2 regions of the Laceyella putida genome follow, and region 1 is predicted to be linked to the other one. Evidence: riboswitches for the same ligand, from Rfam matches in the RefSeq annotation. Region 1 holds a riboswitch; the other holds the start of a gene.
The links. A riboswitch is a leader RNA that binds a small molecule or an ion and turns the genes downstream of it on or off. The one in region 1 is predicted to bind S-adenosylmethionine.
Positions count from the first base shown of each region.

Region 2: linked by a shared signal. The riboswitch ahead of metH (methionine synthase) and the one ahead of mtnK (S-methyl-5-thioribose kinase) in region 1 are both predicted to bind S-adenosylmethionine.

Region 1 covers NZ_JBHTBW010000015.1:100,995-109,060, reverse strand. Annotated here, with positions in the region: gene ACFQNG_RS05930 (glycosyl hydrolase family 18 protein) at 1-1,021, opposite strand, end outside; gene ACFQNG_RS05925 (aldo/keto reductase) at 1,492-2,322, shown strand; gene ACFQNG_RS05920 (TatD family hydrolase) at 2,432-3,235, shown strand; gene mtnA (S-methyl-5-thioribose-1-phosphate isomerase) at 3,433-4,482, opposite strand; gene mtnK (S-methyl-5-thioribose kinase) at 4,475-5,695, opposite strand; SAM riboswitch class I at 5,766-5,929, opposite strand; gene ACFQNG_RS05905 (carbon-nitrogen family hydrolase) at 6,031-6,813, opposite strand; gene ACFQNG_RS05900 (pyridoxal phosphate-dependent aminotransferase) at 6,920-8,066, shown strand, end outside.
Region 2 covers NZ_JBHTBW010000005.1:38,623-46,688, reverse strand. Annotated here, with positions in the region: gene metH (methionine synthase) at 1-3,406, opposite strand, end outside; SAM riboswitch class I at 3,485-3,596, opposite strand; gene ACFQNG_RS01550 (helix-turn-helix domain-containing protein) at 3,647-4,975, opposite strand; gene ACFQNG_RS01545 (DUF2085 domain-containing protein) at 5,272-5,610, opposite strand; gene ACFQNG_RS01540 (hypothetical protein) at 5,625-5,903, opposite strand; gene ACFQNG_RS01535 (DeoR/GlpR family DNA-binding transcription regulator) at 6,287-7,045, shown strand; gene pfkB (1-phosphofructokinase) at 7,042-7,956, shown strand; gene ACFQNG_RS01525 (PTS fructose transporter subunit IIABC) at 7,968-8,066, shown strand, end outside.

The DNA.
Region 1 (8,066 bases):
AATTGATATCTAAGCCATCAAATTTGTTCGTTATCGCAAATTGAACCAATGTATCGGTTAATTTGCTGCGGGCCGCTGGTGTGGAGATCTGTTCATGTAAACGGTTTGCCCCTTCGTTGAAGTTGGACCAGCCCCCGGCATTGGTGATAGTGGCATTGATTTGCACGCCTTTTTGACGGGCGGCGGTCAACACTTCTTGGCTGACTGGTTTGGCGTATTGCATTAAGCCGACTGTGCCGTCTTCTTTCAATTCATAATAGAACAAATCAATCTTTTTGATCGGCTGTTGCGCCACTGCCGTCTGTGCCGCTTTGCCACCCCAGAATGGATACCAAGCGGTCACCTGCAAGCCTTGCTCTTTCACTTCACCAGGTTCGGTCGGGTTGGTTGGCTTTTCGGCCGGTGGTTGAGTTGGTGGCTTATTCGGTTGTGGTTGAGTTGGTGGCTTATTCGGTTGTGGTTGAGGCTGGGCGGGCTTTTCCGTCGGCTTCGTTGTCGGTTGAGTTGACTTATCCGGCAAGGGTGCTGGTAATGGGACAGGCTTGACGGCTGGTGGCTTTTCCGTCGGCTTCGCTGGTTGTGGTGTCGGTTGGGGCTGTTCGCCCGGTTTCACTTGACCTGCTGGAGCGGTAGGCGCTGGTTTTGTGCCGTTCCCTGTTTGGGTGCTGTCATGTGTGCCTTCGCTCCCACTTGGCGCGGTTGGGGTTGGACGGGTGTTTCGATTCGCGTTATTCGGTACATTGTTGTGAGCGACAAGGATTTTTTGGATCTGGCGTTGGACTTGTTTCTTTTCCGCTGGTGTGTTCGTATGGGTTACATCAGCCTCTTCGGCCAGTTCAACATTCGTGTCGTCGTTGTAATCTTCAGTAGATTCTTCAATCTTGGCGACTGGGGCCTGGGTTGTCTTTGCTGCCGTCTTTTCGCTCTCGGCGTTGGCGAAATAGAAAATTCCGCCTCCGATCAACGCTAAGGCTCCAATGGCACCTGCGATAATGGCGATTTTTTTTGTTTGATTGGTCACCATAAATTTTTTCCTTTCCGTTTAAGGTGCAGAATGTTTTCTTGATTTCGAACTCTTGTCCTGCCATAAGAAAAGCGGGTTATCTCCATGAAAAAGCCTATGTGCATATTGATATATTAGATGTTTTAAAAGAACTTGGAAAGCGGCATTTTGGACATTTCCCATACATTTCACAATTCGGTCTTTGCCGTTGATGGGAATAAGAGCGAAAAGACGGAGAGCCGCTTGGCGCTTTGGTGTGCAAAGAGTCTTAGCGCTTCTTTTAAGACTGCGGAAGTCGTGTCGACGAGGTGCAGGCGACTTGGTTGCCGGATGTCGCCTGTCAAGGGGCTAAGGAGTGCGGAAACGATTTATTTGACATGTTCTATAATGTGGGTAATAAGACTATCTTATTTCTAGTACCTTATGTTTTAATTGTATGATAGAGGGGAAAATACCTCTGGATATGCTTGTGAAATGGGGGAGATCGCATGGCAAAACATTTGGCAGATGCAACGGTATTACATAATGGCGTGAAGATGCCGTGGTTGGGATTGGGCGTATGGCAAGTTAAAGAGGGTCAAGAAGTGGAAAACGCGGTGAAGGCAGCGATTCAAGCCGGATACCGCAGCATCGACACCGCCGCGGTATACAAAAACGAGGAAGGGGTGGGCGCAGCCATCAAAGCGGCAGGTGTGCCACGGGAAGAGTTGTTTGTCACCACCAAAGTGTGGAATGCCGACCAAGGATACGAGTCCACCCTCAAGGCATTTGAAGAAAGCCGTACCAAACTGGGTTTAGAATATATTGACCTCTATTTGATTCATTGGCCTGTGAAAGGGAAGTACAAAGAAACATGGAAAGCGTTGGAGAAGCTCTATAAAGACGGCAAGGTGCGGGCGATTGGGGTAAGCAACTTCCAAATTCACCATCTGCAAGACCTGCTGACTGACAGTGAAGTGAAGCCCATGGTAAACCAAGTTGAGTTCCATCCGTACTTGGCGCAAAAAGAACTCCTCTCCTTCTGCAAACAAGAAGGCATTCAGTTGGAAGCATGGAGCCCGTTAATGCAGGGCGAAGTGGTCAATGTCCCGCTTCTGCAGGAATTGGCGGAGAAATACGGCAAAACCCCAGCCCAGATCGTCTTGCGTTGGGACCTGCAACACGGGGTGGTCACGATTCCAAAATCGGTCAAAGCGCATCGCATTCAAGAAAACGCCGATGTGTTTGATTTTGAGTTGAGCCAAGAAGACATGGCGCGCATCGACGCGTTGGATAAGCACCATCGCTTCGGTCCGGATCCCGACAACTTCGATTTTTAAAACCAGACACATCCCCCAAACCGGGGGATTTTTTTATCATCGAACTCCGCCAAGCGGAGTCCAGTCTTTCTAAGCTCACAAAAAACAATCGCTAAGAAAGGCTGGGAACATGGTAGACCGACTAAAAATGCAAATGGAAAGGAATCCCATCATGCTGTTCGACGCCCATATTCACCTCGAAAAATACACAGACGACGAGATTGCCGACATGTGCGCTGATCCCGCCCTCATCGGCATGATCGCCGTGTCGATGGACTTTGCTTCCTCACAGCGGACCTTGGAACTAAAACGGCGTTATCCTGATAAAGTATACGCAGCTTGCGGGTTTCACCCAGAACAGCCTCCCCAGGCGCCGGATGAGCTGATCGCTTGGATTGAAACGCATCAGCGGGAGATCGATGCCATCGGGGAAATTGGCCTGCCGTATTACTTGCGGCGGAAGCGGATCGCAGAGGGAAGCGAGTGGGAGGAAGCCCCTTACTTGGAGCTCTTGGACCAATGGCTGCAACTGGCCAGCCGTTTGCAGAAGCCTGTCATTCTGCATGGGGTCAGTGAAGATGTCCGCACGATATTGGCCCATCTCGACCGGCATCCACTCTCCCGTGTCCATTTCCATTGGCTCAAGACGGACTCGGCGACACTTCGCCAGCTGGCGGAGCGGGAAATCTATGTTTCATTCACGCCTGATCTGCTATATAAGGAAGAAACCCGAAAAATAGCGGCAACCTATCCCCGTCACCTCATCATGTTGGAAACGGATGGCCCCTGGCCGCACGAAGGACCTTGGAGAGGGCAACGCACCCATCCCCTGATGATCGAACGAACGCTGCGGGAGTTGGCAAAACTGCGTGGGGAAGAGGCCTCATCACTAAGGCAGCAGATCATCGACAATACATGGCGGTTTATCGGGTGAGTGGCGGAAGGGCTGGTGCGGGTGCGTTTTCTCGCTCACCTTCCATACAAATGAATGATTATTGCTAAAAATAGAATCATTGGTTTATAATATTTTTCGAGTACCTTCTCCTTCCTCCTATTTGATAACAAGCGGCTTGAAACGAGAAGACCCCCTGGCGTGCCCAATGGTGAGTGGGTGCGCCGGGGGTTCTTGTTTCATTGTGCGGCGGCATGCTCTGTTCGCTTCAACCGAGATAGCGCCTCCGCATAGTTGTTCCGCACAATTCCCGCTTCCGTAATGATGGCGGTGATATAGCGATGTGGTGTCACATCAAAGGCCGGGTTGAACACCTTGGTGCCCGCGGGGGCAATGGGTTGGCCTTGGAAATGGGTGATTTCTTCCGGAGCCCGTTCTTCGATCGGGATCTCATCTCCCGTGGCGGTGGACAAGTCGACCGTCGACAGCGGAGCGGCGACATAGAACGGAATATTGAATTCCTTTGCCAGAACAGCCAAGCCAAACGTGCCGATTTTGTTGGCGGTATCCCCATTGGCCGCGACACGGTCACAACCGACGATGACAGCGGCGATCTTTTTGGTGGCCATCGTATAGGCCGCCATGCTGTCACTGATCAAGGTGACGTCCACCCCCGCTTGTTGCAATTCCCATGTGGTCAGGCGGCCCCCTTGCAGGAGTGGGCGTGTTTCACAGGCATAAGCGGACAGGCCGATGCCGCGTTCCTTTGCCAGATGGAGCGGGGCCAGAGCCGTGCCATAGCGAGCGGTGGCAATCGCTCCGGCATTGCAGATGGTGAGGATGGCATCACCGTCCGCCAGTAAGGATAAGGCGTGTTCACCAATGCTTTTGCAGACGGCTTCATCTTCCGCCTGAATGGCCAGCGCCTCCGTTTCAATCAGGCGTTTGGCTTCTTCCACGCCGGTTGCCGTTGTCGCTTTGGACATGACGCGATCCAATGCCCAAAAGAGATTAACCGCGGTGGGCCGGGATGAAGCGAGATAGTCCCGTTCCCGCTCAAGCGATTCCAAAAAGGCGGGCAAGGTGGAAAGCCGAGAACGATTGGCCCAGACGGCGAGGGCAAAGGCGGCGGCCATGCCGATGGCGGGGGCTCCCCGTACCTTTAACGCCCGAATGCATTCCCACACCTCGGCAGTCGTCGCGCAGCGCACATAGGCCGTTTCATGAGGCAGAAGTTGCTGATCCAATATCAGCACATGATCCTTTTTATACTCGATCGATCTAAGCATGGGCGACACCCCTGATCGTTTCCAGAAACCGGGAAATCCTCGTCAGTTGTTTGCGCTCTCTCACCAGCGTGCTTCCCAATGCGAGAGCTTTTTCCTTTAATTTCAACTGCAATGCTTGGTCTTCAATCGAATCGAGATCGGCGACATGGGCCAAGCCGATCGTTCGGCGGATCACTTCACAGCCTGCGAACCCGATTGCATCTTCAAGCACTTGGGCAAAGAAATCCTCTTCCACCCCGGCCACTTGCATGTAGGCCTCTTGCCCTTTGCTGTGCCACAGTTGGCTGAACTGCTCGGTGAAATGGGTCCAGGTATCTTCAATCACATTGAGCAGATACGCTTGGAACTGTTGCCGTTTATGCTGGTCTTTGCTGTGATGGAAGTGGGAGAGATAACTGAGCGCGAGATTGGCGAAGAATTGCCCGATGTCAAAGCCGATTGGACCATAATAAGCGAATTCCGGGTCAATCACTTTGGTTGAATCAGTCGTGACGAAAATGCTGCCAGTATGCAAGTCCCCATGCAGCAAGGCTTCCGCGCGCGTCAGGAAGGCATGCTTCAACTTGGCCGTTTCCCGCTTCAACGTTTGATCGTTCCACAGTCTCTCGACAGAGGATTTCAATTCTTCAGGGAAATCATTCGTATCATGATTGAAGAAAGGGTCTGTAAATACCAGGTCTTCTGTGATTTTGCAAAGTTCAGGATTGATAAACGCCTTCACTTGCTCCTTTTTGACAAAGGGATGAAGGAAAAAGTCACTGGTATGAAACAAGGTTTGCGCGAGGAATGTGGCGATGTGTTCCGCCAACTTGGGGTAGACTTCCCCTTGGATCAAGCCTTTGCGCAGAATGAGATGGTCGGAGAGATCTTCCATGACCGTGCAGGCCAATTGCCTGTCTGTATGATACACTTTGGGAACGAGTGCGGGGACATATTCTCCCGCTTTGATGAGCGCCTCACTCTCGATCCGCGCGCGGTCCAAGGTGAGTGGCCAGCTTTCGCCAACAACTTTGGCATAAGGAAGGGCTTGTTTGACGATCAGCGACTTGCCCGTGGCGGGTTCAACCAGATGGAAGACATAGTTTAAGTTCCCATCTCCGATTTCTTTTATCTCCAATTGGTTCACATCATCGAAGTGATTTAATGGCGCAACGACTTGAACCACTGTTTCCGTTGTCAATGCTTCATACGGTTTTTTTGTTTGCAGGCTCACTGGAAGTCCTCCTTCAGGGCATATAAAAAGAGCCTCTTCCTGTCAGAGGCTCGGATCATACGCTCCAAACCTCTTATCTCGCAAAATCATCGTTTTGCTGGAATTAGCACCGTGCCTTGCGTGGTTTGCACCACGGCTCCTCTTGTGTTGACGAGGTGCCCCATCTCGCGATGGTATTACGGTCGGTTGCTGGGCTTCATCGGGCCATTTCCCTCCACCTGCTCTGGATAAGAGACTACTTCCATATGCCGTTGTCTTAAGATTGTTAATGGAATAATACACTTTTGTGTAGAAGATTGTCAACAGAATAAATTGATTGCCTGTGGTGGTTCGGCTTAATACAAATCCGGACGACGATCCGTGAAGATGGGGATTTGTTTGCGGATGTGGGTCACTTGATCCAGGTCGATCTCCGCAAACAAGGTTTGTTCGTCCGCCCCCGCTTCAACCACGATCTCCCCCCAGGGATCGACGATGAGCGAGTGGCCGGCAAAGGTGTTGTTGGGATCGCTGCCCACCCGGTTGCATGCGACGACATAGCATTGATTTTCGATGGCCCTGGTGATGAGCAGATTACGCCAGTGGGAGAGTCGCGGCATCGGCCATTCCGCGACGACGAACAACACGTGCGCACCGGCGACAACATGTTTCCTGATCCATTCGGGGAAACGGATATCGTAGCAGATGACCCCAGCGCAAGGGATGCCAGCCAGCTCAAAGGAACCCATGCGTTCCCCGGGCTGGAGGTATTTCTCCTCGTCCATCAGGCGAAAAAGGTGCACCTTCCGGTATTCGCCCACTTGCTCACCATGGCTGTTAAAGGCGAGCAACGTATTCCATGTGCCGGCGGCATTCCGCTCGGCGACCGAACCGGCGATGATATGGACGCCGTATTGTCGGGCTAGCTTTGCCATGAAGGCTTTCACTGTTGCCGCGTCGGAATCGGCGATCTCATCCAGGCGCGGCAAGTCGTAGCCCGTGGTCCATAATTCTGGCAGGACAATTACATCTGGATTATTCGTGGCCGCGTCGGCAATTTTCCGTTCGACCATGGCCATATTGCTTTCCGGTTGCCCGAAGGCGATATCCATTTGAATCACAGCGCATTTTAATCGCATAGGAGAAACATCCTCCCAAAAAAGACTTTGACAGATTCTCCTCAACGATATAACATAAACCATTAGAATTTCAAGAACATTTACGAGAGAGTGGATGTGAGGAATCTTGAAAAGGTTTCAACGCGCGGAAGCGCTGAATCGCCTTCCTGAACAGTTTTTCGCCCGATTGGTCGCCAAGGTGGGCCGGTTGCAGGCGCAAGGACATGATGTGATCAATTTAGGCCAAGGGAATCCGGATTTGCCCACTCCTTCGCATATAGTAGAGGCGTTAAAACAAGCTGCGGATGAACCCCAACACCATCGATATTCGCCGTTTCGCGGGCATGATTTCCTCAAAGAGGCGGTCGCCCAGTTTTACAAGCGGGAATATGGGGTGGAACTCAATCCCCGGACGGAAGTAGCGGTACTGTTTGGCGGCAAAGTCGGATTGGTTGAGATTGCTCAGTGCTACCTCAATCCGGGCGATGTCGCGCTGGTGCCCGACCCTGGGTATCCTGACTACTGGTCAGGGATCGCCATGGCCGATGCGGAGATGGCCTTGATGCCGTTATTGGCGGAAAACCGGTTTTTACCGGATTTGGACGCAATCGACGCCGAGACATGGGACAAAGCGAAATTAATGTTTCTCAATTATCCCAACAACCCGACCGGCGCCGTCGCCGATGCGGACTTCTTTGTCCAGGTGGTGCGGAAGGCAGGCGAGCGGGATGTGTTGGTTGTTCATGACTTCGCTTATGCCGCCATCGGTTTCGATGGATTGAAACCGCGAAGTTTCTTGGAGACGCCAGGGGCCAAAGAGGTGGGAATTGAGATTTACACGTTGAGCAAAACGTACAATATGGCGGGTTGGCGCGTCGGCTTTGCGGTGGGCAATGAAGAAGTGATTGAAAGCATAAATTTGCTACAAGATCATTTTTACGTCAGTTTGTTTGGCGCCATCCAACAGGCCGCCGCGACCGCGCTTTTAAGTCCGCAAGATTGTGTGCGTGAGCTGGTGGCCACGTATGAGCGGCGTCGCAATGTGTTTATCGACCGGTTGCGAGGGCATGGATGGCAAGCGGAGAAGCCCGCGGGTTCTTTTTTCTGCTGGTTGCCGGTGCCACAAGGGCATACCTCGGAGTCGTTTGCCGACCTCCTGTTGGAGCAGGCGCATGTGGCGGTGGCGCCGGGGCTTGGATTTGGGCAAGCGGGAGATGCTTATGTCCGGGTTGGCATGCTGACCAGCGAAGAGCGTCTGATCGAGGCGGCTGACC
Region 2 (8,066 bases), on a different contig from region 1:
ATACCATCGCCGATACGGACGCTTCCGGTTCCATCATAAACCCTTCCGTCAACTCGATTCCGATCTCTTCCGGCCCAAGCAGGCGGAACAACTTGACTTGATCTTCCAAATCGGGACAAGCCGGATATCCGAACGATACGCGTATCCCTTGATATTTGGCGGCGAATCGTTCTTTCATCGTCATGGTGACAGGATCTGGGAACCCCCAGGCATTGCGCATCACCTGATGAATCCGCTCCGCAAATCCTTCCGCAGTCTCCAGCGCCAGCGCTTGCAACAAGTGGGACCGCAAGTAATCACCCTGCTCTTTCCATTTCTCCGCCTGGCCGCGAACCCCCAGTCCGGCGGTGACGGCGAAGAAACCGACCGCATCCATCTCCCCCGACTCCACGGGACGCACAAAATCAGCCAAACAGAGGTAAGATCCCTTCGTTTGCCGCGGGAAGGTGAACCGTTCGATGACGCGGTCATGATTTTCAGGATCATAAATCAAGATGGTGTCGCCATCTGCTTGCGCCGGGAAGAACCGATAACACCCTTGCGGACGGATCAACCCTTCGCTTGCCGCCAAAGCAAACACTTCATCAACTTGCTCCTTCAATTGGCGCGCCTTTTCATCTCCAGCGGCCAAAAGTTCCGCCACATTCCCTTTTAAGCCAAGGTGCTTGCCCAGGAGCATCTGGTCATTGATATAAGGGTGGAGCTGCTTGAGCGGGACATCGCGGTACACGTGCTTCTCATAATCCGGCGGGATGAAAATAGGCGCTTGGCGATTGACGTCACTGACCCGCCGTTCGGCCACAACCACACTCACTTTGACTTCCGTCGCCGCCGCTTCCGCTTTGGACCGCTTCGCCTTCAGTTCCGCTTCGAGTGTCGCCCGCTCATCCGGACTCATCAGACGGTTGGCCAAATCAAGGCCATTCATCGCATCTTTCGCGTACAAGACTGGGCCGCTGTACTCCGGCGCAATCCGCGTCTCCGTAAACTTGCGCGACAACGCCGCCCCACCGACCAACATCGGCACATGGATACCCGCTTTTTTCAAGTCTTGCGCGGTGATCACCATCTGTTGGGCCGATTTCACCAACAAGCCGGACAAGCCGATCATGTCGGGCCGTTCACGCCGCGCCACTTCAATCAATTGTTCCGGTGGCACCTTAATGCCGAGATTGACCACTTGATAGCCGTTATTGGCCATGATGATTTCAACCAAGTTTTTGCCGATATCATGGACATCGCCTTTCACCGTCGCCAAGATCACTTTCCCTCTCGCATGCGTGTCCATTTTGTCCATGTGCGGTTCGAGATGGGCCACCGCCGCCTTCATCACTTCCGCACTCTGCAACACCTCCGCGACGATTAACTGGTTATCGTTGAAAAGGCGTCCAACTTCATCCATCCCAGCCATCAGCGGACCATTGATGATATCGAGCGGTTTGTACTTCGTCAGTGCTTCGTCCAAATCGGGATAGAGGCCATCTTTGCTGCCTTCCACCACATAGCGCGCCAACCGTTCTTCCAAGGTCAAGTGGTCGAGTTGCTTTTTCTCTTCCACTTTTTTCTCGCGGTAGAAAGCCGTAAATTGGGCCAAGACGGATTCGTAATTGTCGTGGTTGGTATCGAATAGCAACCTTTCCGCCAATTCGCGCTCCTCTGCCGGAATCGAAGCGTAGCGCTCCAATTTCTCCGTATTCACAATGGCATAATCGAGCCCCGCTTTAGTGCACTCATACAGGTAAACGGCATTCAGCACTTCGCGACCGGCGGGCGGCAACCCAAAGGATACGTTGGATACCCCCAATATCGTGGCGCAGCGGGGGAGCGCTTCTTTGATCAAACGGATGCCTTCCACCGTCTCCTTGGCCGAGCCGATGTATTGTTCATCCCCTGTGCCCACCGGAAACACCAAGGGGTCGAAGATGATGTCTTCCGGCTCAAGCCCATACTCTTCCACCAACAGCTTATGCGAGCGCAACGCCACTTCCAGCTTCCGTTCACGCGATACCGCCATTCCTTGTTCATCAATGGTCCCCACGACAACGGCGGCCCCAAATTGCTTCACCAGCGGCAACACCTCTCGGAACCGCTCCTCGCCGTCCTCCAAGTTAATGGAGTTGATCACCGCTTTTCCTTGCGAATACGTTAAAGCGCGGGCGATCACTTGCGGGTCGGTGGAGTCGATCATCAGCGGCGCTTTGACTTTCTTGGTGACAAATGCCAAGAACCGTTCCATATCAGCTAATTCGTCACGGTCGGGGTCGGCCAAACAGATGTCGATGATCTGGGCGCCCCCTTTCACCTGTTTGCGCGCAATCTCAGACGCTTCTTCATAACTCCCTTCCGCAATCAACCGCTTAAACTTGCGCGAGCCGATCACATTGGTCCGCTCACCCACAAGGATGGGACGATTGTCTTCAAGAAAAACCGCTTCGATCCCCGAAACCGCCGGGGCATGGGCCGCCTGTGGCTGGCGTGGCGCGATGGTTCTGAGCGCTTCACTCATCGCCCGAATGTGATCCGGCGTGGTGCCGCAACACCCGCCGGCGATGTTGAGCCAGCCATTCGCCGCAAACTCCGCCACTTTTTGGGCCAGGGCACTTGGTGTTTCCAGATAATTCCCGTTTTCATCAGGCAATCCGGCGTTGGGATAACAGCTGACGGCACACCGCGCCATGCCCGCCAATGAGCGGATATGGTCGGTCATAAACTCGGGTCCCGTCGCACAGTTTAACCCCACGGCAAACGGCTTTAAATGTTCGATGGAAATGTAAAAGGAATCGATGGTCTGCCCCGCGAGCATCGTTCCCATCGGCTCAATCGTGCCGGATATCATCACGGGCAGCTCCACGCCCAGCTCGGCAAATGCCTGCTGAATCCCAATGCTTCCCGCTTTGACGTTCAACGTATCCTGCGAAGTTTCCAACAGCAAGAAATCGACCCCGCCTTGAATCAAAGCTTTCGCCTGCCGATAATACCCTTCAATCAACTCGTCAAAGGTGGTTCCCCCGGTGACGGACAGGGTTTTGGTCGTCGGTCCCATCGCCCCGGCCACATAGCGCGGCCATTCCGGAGTGGAAAACTTTTGGCACGACTTCACGGCCAACCGAGCCGCCGCCAAGTTGATCTCTTCTGTCAATTCAGGAATTTCATACTCCGACAGCACCACGGGCGTCGCGCCAAACGTGTTGGTCTCCACAATATCGGCTCCTGCGGCGAAATAGGCATCATGGATCGATTCAATCACATCAGGCCGGGTCAGGTTCAACATCTCATTGCATCCATCCAAGGCTTCTCCACCAAAATCCTCCGCGGTCAGTCCCGCCTGTTGCAACATCGTCCCCATCGCGCCATCCAAGATCAGGATCTTCTCTTTCACTCGCTCAACCACACTTTGTTTACCCATGCCTATCCCATCCTCTGCTAAAAATAAAAAACACCTCACATCTCCGAAAGATGAAAGGTGTTAGCCGCTCACTTGTAGCTCTCATCTTTCAGAGAGATCAACTCTCTGACTGGAATTAGCACCACATTGGCATGATCCAACAGGTTGCCGGGTTTCATCGGGCCAGTCCCTCCACCGCTCTGGATAAGAGATCATTTTATATTCTAATAATATACCGATATTTCTATGTTATGTCAATGGTTATTCAAAGATCCGACGCGATTTGTTCATTTCTTTTTGCGTACGGTACATCCGTTCTGTCGCTTCTTTGAACTTCTCCACGTCCCCCATTTTTTCATAACAATCTGCCAGTTCATAATAGCACAGGTACACGCTCTCTTTGCATTTGTTTTTGTCGGCCACTTTCCCCGCGCGCTTAAAATATTCAATCGCGTCCAGGTAATGGTTCATATTTTTCATGACTTGTCCCAGCAAGATGAGCGCCGCGCTCGTCAACATGCCATGATGAATCCGTTCCGCCAGTTCCAAGGCTTGTTTCAACGTTTCTCTCGCCTGTTCCATTTTCCCTTGCATGAGATACACTTGCCCCAAGGAGCAGATCGCTCGCACCCATTCCTCTTTATTGCTCAAGTAGTCTCCCAGCTCCAGCACGAATTCGAAAGCCGTCTCCGCGTCGACCAATTGGCCCGCTTCCTTATATGCATGGGCCAATACCGACCATAAATGGAACATCTCATCGTATTCTTTGCTGCTGACAGCGATTTGGCTCCCTTCACGGGCATAGCGTATCGCGTCTTGATAAAGCTTCATCTCGCGCAGGAGTTCGGCTCTGATCGTATACATCTGAATCACCAGCTGGCGCGAACGGATCTCAGGCAGCCGTGTCCACACTTGTTCAATTCCGCGCAACGCTTCATCCGTGCGTCCCAGTTTGTGCAAGCTTCTAATGCGGGCCAACGAGAGCTTCACAGGAGTTTGTTCGAAGCTTTCTTCTTCACCCACCAAAGCATCCAAACCCCGTTCGACATATTTCAATACCTGTTCCCAGTCTTTATGCTGCGCGCGGCATTCTGATAAGCATAAGTAACTGGCCGCTTCCAGATTGGCTTTGGGCGAATAAGGGTCCTGGTAAGCGAGGCGAATCGCTTCACTCAACTCCCGTTCGGCTTTGCGCCAATCCCGTTTCGCCAAATGAATCCGCCCTTTCAGGTAGTGGATTGTCGCTTGATGTTGTGATAAAACCTCATCGGATAAATCGGACAAAAGAGCCAAAGCACGTTGAGTGTTTCCAAGTTGGATCATGGTTTCGATCGCGGTGAACTTCACCTGCAAACTTTCGATGCTGCCCGTATCCTTTTCGACCATGTCAGGCACTTCACTCAAATCGAGGCCGAGCTTGTTCATGAGATAAAGGACTTTATCCTTATTCACATGGGGAACGCCACGTTCAATGTTACTGATCGTAGCTGTGGAAATATGCTCGTCAGAGAGGTCCTCCAATCTCAATCCTCTTTCTTTTCTCACTTTACGGATATATTTGCCAACTTCGCTCATTTCCAAAATGTTCATCGCGACCTATCCTTTCCGAATACTTGTTATTTCTATATTACTCCATCTATTTCATTTTATAAAGGAATAAACATATAAATATTTCCAAATTAAGGAGTGTAATTTTTTCCATAGACTTCATTTTTTAATTCTTACCCTTTCATCGCTCCGCAATAACACATAAAAAGAGGAATAATCTGAAAAAACGAAGGAAAAAGAGACTTTATTTTCGTCTCTTTTCCAATACAGAAATATTTTACTGCAACAACCATCGTTCCAATAGAATGAAGCGTCGCGACAAACTTACCGTTTTGGGGCTATTTGATTAATTCAACCAATCCCCGGGCTCCTGCCACCACGATGACAGACAACCCCCAGCCGCTGAGCAATCCCGTCACAACACGGACCCCATTATTGCTCAGCCGCAAGCCCAACGACTGCGTTCCCCCATCGATGAGCATGGGAAGCTGGGCCAGCATCCCCACTGCCCAAGGGAGTGGGGGTGTGATCAATAACATCGCCGGAATAAAAAAATACCCCAGCAATATCCCCGTGCAACGCGCGCAAATGGGCAAGGGTTGTCCGCCCATATTAAAACACCGCTCCGGTTTGCGATGGCAGGGAACGATCATCAACCTGTGAAGCCAACGGTTCACCGCATTCCCCTCCTCTATGTACAATCCACACAGTCACAGTCCATGCGTCTAAACGGGTGCATGGTGGAGCAATCCGCGGAACAATCGAGGCAGTCAAGACAGTCGAGGCAGCCTCTCAGCCCGTCATCTTCCCGCTTCTTCTTCCGAAGACGCGAATAAAAGAAAAGCCACAAGATAAAGAGAGCGATGCTCACCGCCAAACAGACGCCCCCTTCCATCACCATCCCTTGCGTGAATAAGATGCCCGCGGCGACCGCCACCAGCAAAATCAGCGTCAAGCACACAAAGAACAAACGACTTCCCCCTTTCTTGCCACTGTTCGTTTGGCGCGGCACATGGTAAAAGTAGCCGCCCATGACAGATGATTCACTTTTTTATCATAACTGCTCAGGCTAGCAAGCCCCCTCTAGACTACCCTTTCTATCTTCATTCGCACACGACATACAGTCATGTTTTTATCAATAACATTCTTTTCACAGTAAACATTTTCCCACTTTCACTTATGATAGATTGGTTACAAAAGGTTAAAATATCTATTTCAAAACATTTTATCGGTTGATGTATTTGCTATGGCAGCGCTCAAAACCCGTCACCCGATGAAGGAAATTGATAGAAAATGATAGATTATGATTGATTGATTGAAAACTTTTCGCTAATATAGGGAGAAGAGAGGTGAGTGAATACGCTTACACTACAACGTCACCAAGTTATTTTGAATCTGTTGAAACAACAGGGCGTAGTCAAATTGCAAGAGCTCGTCCAAGCGACTGATTCCTCCGAATCTACGATCCGGCGGGATTTGATTGAACTGGAGCAGCGCCACCTTCTCAAACGCATCCACGGAGGGGCCACCCAGTTGCAAACCAAGGGAACTGAACCCAGCATCGCCGAAAAATCAACCAAAAACCTTCAAGCCAAGCAACGGATCGCCGCCTTGGCCGCTTCGTTGGTAGAACCCGGCGATTGCCTCTATCTTGACGCCGGCAGCACCACGCTGGAAATGGTGCCGCATCTGCGGGGCAAAAACATCACGGTCGTCACCAATGGCTTTGCCCAATTGGAAGCGTTGGTTGAGCATCAGATTCGCGCCTACTTGCTCGGGGGCATGATGAAACCCTCCACCCGCGCGATGATTGGGTGCATGGCACTTGAATCACTGCGCAACTATCGCTTTGACAAATGTTTTTTGGGCACAAACGGGATTGACTTGGAGCTGGGTTACACCACACCGGACCCCGACGAAGCCACAATCAAAAAAACGGCCTTGCGGCTGTCCAGCCAGCCCTATGTCGTGGCGGACCGGCATAAGTTTTTTGAAGTATCGTTCGCCAAAATCGCGGACATCGAAGAAATGCACATCATTACCGATCAACTCCCGGATGAGCAACGGGAAACCTATCAGAAAAAGACCCATGTATTTGAGGTAGAGTCATGATATATACTGTTACGCTTAATCCATCGATTGACTTTATTGTCCATGTCGATTCATTGCGACTGTATCAATTGAACCGCATGGAACATGAACACAAGTATCCGGGCGGCAAAGGGATCAACGTCTCCCGCATCCTGACGCGGATCGGGGTGGAGACGACCGCGCTCGGCTTTATCGGAGGGTTCACCGGCACCTATATCAGGGAAGCGCTTGCACAGGAACAAGTGGCCCATGACTTTGTCCAGATTCCTGAACACACCCGCATCAATATCAAGTTAAAAGACAAAGGCGGGGAAACGGAGATCAACGGGCAAGGCCCCTCGATCACACCTGAACAGCTGCAACAATTCATGAAAAAGCTGGAGCGACTGCAAGTCGGGGACATGTTGGTATTGGCTGGCAACATCCCCCGTTCGCTCCCGTCCAATCTGTATGAACAGCTGCTCATGTCTTATGGCCAGCGCGGCATTCATGTGGTGATCGATGCGAGTGGGGAAGCGCTCGCACGTGCCGTCCGGCACCAGCCTTTCCTGATCAAGCCCAATCACCATGAGTTGGGGGAGCTGTTTAACACCACGTTCACGACGATCGACGAAATCATCCCTTATGGTGAAAAACTGTTGGCCCAGGGAATCACGCATGTGATTGTTTCCATGGCGGAACAAGTCGCCTTGCTGTTCACCGCCGATGGCGTCTATCGCTCCACCGCTCCGCGCGGCACCGTGGTGAACTCCGTCGGTGCCGGAGATTCCTTGGTTGCCGGTTTCATTGGCCGGCTGGCGCAAACCGGATCTGTGCAAGACGCTTTCCGTTATGGCATCGCGACTGGAAGCGCCACCGCTTTTTCAGAGGATCTGGCTTGCCGCGACAAAATCGAAGCCATTTTTCCACAAGTTAAACTTACGAAGCTCTGAGGTGAGATCATATGAAGATTACAGATTTATTGAAACCGGATACAGTAATCATGGAGCTTCAAGCAACCACAAAAAATGAGGTTGTCGAAGAATTGGTCGCCAAGTTGGAG